Saccharobesus litoralis: one gene and its partner. The protein of the gene in region 2 interacts with the protein of the main gene of each other region in a pairwise test. Links are inferred from orthologs where the notes say so. Each region holds a gene or a part of one and is shown on either strand. Other genes may lie near its edges.

The links.
Region 1: the proteins of C2869_RS13560 (region 2) and dsbD interact in binary tests that used the Escherichia coli proteins (3 or more experiments, as listed by UniProt). The link is inferred for Saccharobesus litoralis from one-to-one orthologs.

The regions. Positions count from the first base shown.
Region 1 is NZ_CP026604.1:1,257,381-1,260,596, forward strand. The notes cover bases 94-2,977. They hold dsbD (protein-disulfide reductase DsbD), read left to right. Parts: upstream 94-597; coding sequence 598-2,358; downstream 2,359-2,977. Other genes in these bases: cutA (divalent-cation tolerance protein CutA), read left to right, coding at 137-505; C2869_RS04435 (GGDEF domain-containing protein), read left to right, coding at 2,642-2,977. Also shown: more of C2869_RS04435, read left to right, coding at 2,978-3,216. UniProt on the Escherichia coli protein: Required to facilitate the formation of correct disulfide bonds in some periplasmic proteins and for the assembly of the periplasmic c-type cytochromes.
Region 2 is NZ_CP026604.1:3,767,099-3,770,429, reverse strand. What follows is about bases 259-3,257. They hold C2869_RS13560 (redoxin family protein), read right to left. Parts: upstream 2,045-3,257; coding sequence 1,472-2,044; downstream 259-1,471. Other genes in these bases: C2869_RS13555 (heme lyase CcmF/NrfE family subunit), read right to left, coding at 2,041-3,257; C2869_RS13565 (cytochrome c-type biogenesis protein), read right to left, coding at 931-1,458; ccmI (c-type cytochrome biogenesis protein CcmI), read right to left, coding at 259-938. Outside these bases: more of ccmI, read right to left, coding at 1-258; more of C2869_RS13555, read right to left, coding at 3,258-3,331. UniProt on the Escherichia coli protein: Involved in disulfide bond formation. Catalyzes a late, reductive step in the assembly of periplasmic c-type cytochromes, probably the reduction of disulfide bonds of the apocytochrome c to allow covalent linkage with the heme.

The DNA of each region.
Region 1 (3,216 bases), 2.5 Mb from region 2 along the record:
TTGTGTAACGCGCCACGACACTGACATATTATGACATATGGGTGGCAAACGAAACTTTTCAAGTTTAATCTACGGTTATTTATCGACTGACATTGGTCGTTCACATGTTTAACTGCTGATTTGCAAGAACAATACTATGAAAAATGATATACAAGCCGATACACCAATATTGGTGTTTTGCACAACGCCAACCAAACAGGAAGCCCAAGAGCTGGCTAACGGTATTGTGCGCCATAAACACGCTGCATGCGTGAATATAGTTGATGCCATTGAATCAGTATATTCTTGGCAAGGCCGTATCGTCATGGACAACGAATACTTATTAAAAATTAAAACATTGGGTAGACATTTCGAAGGATTGCAAGCTTTTATCAAAAGTCAGCATAGTTATGATGTCCCTGAGATAACGGCAGTTAATATGTGTGCTATTTCCGACGAATATGCACAATGGCTGATCGACAGTCTTACCCCAAGTTCCAATCAACAACAAGGCCAAACAGAATGATGTTATTAAAAGTTTGTAAGCCGTCACTTTTAATAAAAAATTTGCCATTGTGGGCGCTAACGCTAGCACTTTTCGCTGCGTTGTTATTCACAATGCAATCCGTTAACGCACAAAACAAGACATTAACCCAACAGCCAATTGCTAATAATGCCGAACCACTCTTTTCAAGTAACTCGTCTTCTCTGGATGATTTATTTGCTGAAGAAAGCGAGCAAGAGCCGGACTTTTTACCCATAGACAAAGCGTTCGCCTTTAACTTTATCCAGAATGGTGACAAAGTCGATATTCAATTTGATATTGCCCCCGGATATTACCTTTATAAAAAACAATTTAAATTTGCCGCAGATAACGCAAGTTTTAGTGACGTAATTTTGCCTGAGGGTTTACCTTACGAAGACGAATACTACGGTCAAACTGAGATCTACAAACAACAATTTAGCGCGCAGATCCCACTCAATTTTGCGCTTGAACAAGGCGTTATTAAAATACGTTATCAAGGTTGTGCCGAAGCAGGATTATGCTATCCACCCAGCGTTAAAGAAGTTTTGCTAACTCCGATAAATAGCGGCGCTACGGGGGGACTGAATGCAAGTACAGATTTTTCTGATTTGAGTACCGATGAGTCAAGCTTAAGTTCGTTTTTACAAAGCCAAAGCTGGTTTATTGTGTTATTGGTATTTTTTGCGTTAGGTGTCGGATTAGCTTTAACGCCTTGTGTTTTCCCTATGTACCCTATCCTTTCTAGTGTATTAGTCGGTCAAGAAAAGCTAACCAATAAAGCTGCGTTTTTATTATCGCTTAGTTTCGTGCAAGGCATGGCACTAACCTATGCGGCTTTAGGGTTACTCGCAGCACTAGCAGGAGCCAGCTTTCAGGCTGTATTACAAAGCCAAGCTGTGCTTATCGGCTTATCTATTATGTTTGCTGCTTTGGCAGGTTCCATGTTTGGTTGGTACGAATTGCAGCTTCCGAGTAGCTGGGTTAATAAATTAAATGCCAAAAGCATGGAGCAAAAACAAGGTAACTTTAAAGGTGCATTAGCCATGGGCGTATTGTCGGGGTTAATAGCTTCGCCTTGTACCACAGCGCCTTTGTCTGGCGCGCTGCTTTACGTTGCTCAAACCGGCGATGCATTATTCGGATTTGTTACCTTATACATACTGTCAATTGGTATGGGCTTACCTTTACTGATTATTGGCGCTAGCAGTGGTAAATGGTTACCGAAAGCCGGTGGCTGGATGGAAAGCGTTAAAAAACTCTTTGCCTTTATATTACTGGCAGTACCAATTATGTTGTTCGCGCGCTTTATGCAAGAGCAATATGTATTGTTGTTGGCTGCGTTACTGGCCATGGCCTGTGCGGTATTCTTTGGTTTTCAGTTTAAACGACAACAAAACATTAAGTTATCCGGTGGCATCACTTTAGTCAGTTTGTTGGTAGCCATCTACTTTGGTCAAGCGGCACAAGGCTACAAAAAGCTAGAATTACCCTTTTTAGTCACCACTTCTGCAGTGCAAATTCAGCAAGAGTTAGATAAAGCTAAGCAAGCTGGTCAACCCGTATTACTAGACATTACCGCTGAATGGTGTGTCGGCTGTAAAGAATTTGAACATATCACTTTTGCTAACGCCAACGTACAAGCAACACTAAAAGACTATCAATGGCTACAATTGGACGTGACCGAGTTTAATAGTGAACATGATGCGTTAATTAAGTCGTGGGGAATTGTTGGCCCACCGGCTCCTACTGTGATGATCTTTACTACACAAGGCATTGAGCTTAGTAACCAAAGGATCCGCGGATTTTTACCCCCTGACGAATTTATAGGCGCAGTCAAACAAACACAGCAATAGCAGGTATACAGGGCAATAATTCATGTTATTGCCCTGTAGAATACAATAAAAACGTCTATACTTTTAAACCATATCAAGCAGTATAGTCTTCTCGCTCAGGTCTTATGGTTCATTGTCAGCGCTTACTCGCCCCAATCACATAGTAGAGCATATGCTCATGGGGTCTCAAAGCTTGACGGCTTTGCTTACATGGATGTAAGTACTTAGGTTTCGTCTGGAACTAGAAACCTGCCCCTAAAACCTGATCGCTTTAACTATAATTAACAAGCAAGGGGCGGCAACGTTGTCGTATTATTACCACGAACAAATTATTCAACTCACTGCGCAAATTGATGCCGAAGGTTTGCATGATACATTTGTCCAATTGGTTAAAGGATTGTTCCCCGATGCAGAAATACGCCTATACAATAATCGCTTGCCCGCATCGCATGGCCATTACGAGCTACTGCATCTGTCCCCAACACTCAGCCAAGATGAGTTAAAATCTCAAGTCAGCCAAGACACCCAATTACTCGATGCACTCATCAAAGAGCACGCATCAATAGAATTTGATTTAAGCCAAGACCAAATCGTTTATCCATTAATGGCTAGAAACTTATATTTTGGTGCGTTAATTATTGATGGCCACGCCATTGAAGATTTAGACAAACAAACCGTTCTCGCCGCCTACATTGCTATATACAGTAATCAATTAAATTTATTACGCACCAGCAATCATGACGCCCTAACCGGCTTATTTAATCGCCAAACCTTTGATGGCACGCTTAACAAACTGTTATCGACAACTGAGCATAGGCGAAACCAAGACGGCAGCGAAGAACCTCACCGCCATTGTTTTGCCATGTTAGACATTGATCA
Region 2 (3,331 bases):
TTAACTGTCACCGTTTTGCTAGCAATAGAAGAAACCGACTCCATAGAATTATCAGCGACTTGCTCACCATTGGCTAAAGAAGGAATGGCCTGTAAAATTAGGCCGCGACGTTCATCATTGGCCGGTAGACGCTCGAGTACCTCAGCCATAATCACTTTTGCTATTTTATGGTTGCCTAACTGATTCTCTACATAACCAAGTAACATTGCAGATTCAACGTCACTACCATCATCACGTAACAACCCTTGCAGGACTTGCTTCGCTTTATGCAAATAATTATCTTGTTGAGTTGCAATTAACGTTTGCGCATAACTTAAACGCGTAGAGCGTTTATTCGGCTCCAATTTAAGTGATTGTTCAAGCGCTTTAATTGCCGCTTCGACATCATTAATTGAAGCAGCAACTCGGCCGAGTAATAACCACCCGATTGCATCATCCGGTTGTTCAGCAAGTTTGGTGCGCAAGCCTAAGTAAAAGGTTCGTAAATCTTCAAAAGTAACATCGCCACCTTGACCCATAACGATTTTTTGCCCTAAGTCAGCGCGCTGTGCAACCGCTGATTGCCATTGTTCCAATTGCTGCATTTTGCCTTGAAACAAATAAAAACCCATCGATAAAACCACAATGATAAAAGGCACCGCAATCACGGCGTTTAATTTAACACCAACTTGTTTAGTTTGTTGATTTTGCCGCTCTATTAAACTGGCAAGCTCAAGCGTTAAATCTTGAGTTGATTGCTCATATTCATCCTGAGCCATACGGTCAGCAACTAAATCTTCATCAAACTCTTGTTGTTTTTGTAGCAGAATTTTTTGTTCATTGTTTTTTAGTAATTCGTCGTTGTTTAGCTGCGCTTTACGCATACGACTAATGGGTAAAGCCAAGTACCCTATACTAATAAGCGATAATAGAGCTATTGCAAGCAATGCATCAGTCATCTTTAGCTCCTTGTTGTTTATTCTTGCTTAATAGTTCTCTAGCCTGCTGTAACGCGGCAGAACTAGGTTGGCTACTTTGCTCAACTACTGGTTTACTTTCTGAGTCGTCAGTTAAACTGGGGTGTTTTCTACGACTGCGCACAACGACTGTGGTAAACAATAGCCCCGCAACCAAAGCTGGGCCTAACCACAACCAAATAGTGATAGTATTTACTGGTGGTTTGTAAGTAACGAAATTACCATAACGTTGAACCATGTAATCAATAACATCGTCTTTACTTTTGCCTTCTTTAACAAGCTGATACGTTTTGTTTTTTAAATCTAAAGCGACTCCCGCATTAGAATCGGCAATGTTTTGATTTTGACATTTCGGACAACGTAACTCTTTCGTTAACTGTAAAAAAAGGGTTTGTTGTTTATCTGTTTCGAACTGATAATTTTCATGAACTTCAGCGTTAACCATAAAAATACAACAGCTCAATATTAAAGAAGATAAGCTTCTAATTAGAGTTGTATACATCTTGTAACCTTCCTTATTCAGCCAAAGCTTGCTCAAACAAGGGCTTAAGTTCTGATTGCCAAATACGCGAGTTTATATCACCTCGGCGATGCCAAATAATTTTTCCTGCCTTGTTGACTAAAAAACTTTCAGGTGCACCTGTAATGCCTAAATCAAGCGATAGATCGCGGGTTTTATCATATACGTTGTAGATAAATGGATCGCCTAACTGCCCTAACATTTGCTTTACTTCTAAACGCGTACTACGTATATCAACTTCACCAAATGCCGCATCGGCAGCATTATCATAGTAAACGCCCACAATCCGCATATTGTGCTGTTCGCGCAATTGAGTTAGGAATGGCAACTCAATACGACAAGTTACGCACCAAGTCCCCCAAACATTAACCAGTGTTACTTTTCCTATAAACTCAGATTCATCGCGCTGCACCTTACTATCCATCAAATCGCCTAAGTGAAATGCCGGAAAATCTCGATGTAAACTGACATTTTCTATATTGGTTGGATCAGAAAATAAGCCTTTATAAAAGAATACAGATATTGCTAAAAACGCAATTATTGGAATGATTAAATAGGTTTTCTTCATGAGACAGCAACCGTTTTTGAACGAAGAGATAACACTGTTCTGTAGCGTCTATCTGCAATACACAAAATTGCGCCAATACACATAAATATTGAGCCTAACCAAATCCAACGAACAAAAGGCTTAACATAAACGCGCACAGCCCATGAGCCATCGTCAAATTGTTCACCTAACGCTACATATAAATCTCGAGTAAATCCGGCATCAATCCCCGCTTCAGTCATAACAGAAGACTTAACTTGGTAGTAACGCTTTTCCGCGTGTAACGTAAACAAGCTGCTTTGTTTTTGCACACTAACATCAGCGACAAAAGAAGAATAATTAGGCCCTTTAACTTCGCGAATGCGATCTAAGGTAAATTGGTACTGACCTAAATTAACTTTGTCACTCTGTGCCATTCTCACGTCTTTTTCAACCGTGCCGAATGTTGTCAACGCAATGCCCGCAATTAAAAATGCAAAACCAACATGTCCCATCACCATCCCCCAATGAGACAAAGGCAATTTGCTTAAACGGTTTGGTTCACCTTTGGTATTCTGAATAATTTCCCAAATGGTTAAGACTGTTATCCAAAGTGCTAAAGTTACACCTAATAAAGTCCAGATATTGTCGATGGCGTATGCGAAATAACAGGTTAGCGCAAAAACTAAAGTCACAGCGATTGCCGATAAAATGGCTTTATTGTTACGTGTGAGTTTATCTTGTTTCCAGCGGATTAATGGCGCAATACCTAAAACCAATGAGAAAGGAACAAATAAATAGGCAAAAACATTATTAAAGAATGGTTCACCAATTGAGATCGAACCTAAGCCAATTTCTTTATGAACCAGTGGTAACAAGGTACCCAATAACACCACCACTAAAGCAACCACTAATAAAATATTATTGATAAACAACAAGACTTCACGCGAAAACAAACGGTAACGATGTGTACTGGTCACCTGCGATCCTCGTACAGCATACAAAGTTAAAGCGCCGCCAATAACAACTATCAAATAAGCTAAAATAAATAAGCCTCGTTCGGGATCGCTCGCAAAAGCGTGCACAGAGACCAAAATGCCAGACCGAACCAAGAAAGTGCCTAATAAGCTTAAAGAAAACGCGGTAATAGCAAGCAACAAAGTCCAACTTTTAAAGGCATTGCGTTTTTCCGTTACTGCTAAACTATGGATTAATGCAGTACCAGCTAGCCAAGGCATAAAAGAGGCATTTTCTACAGGGTCCCAAAACCACCAGCCACCCCAGCCTAATTCATAATATGCCCACCAACTACCTAACGCGATACCACAG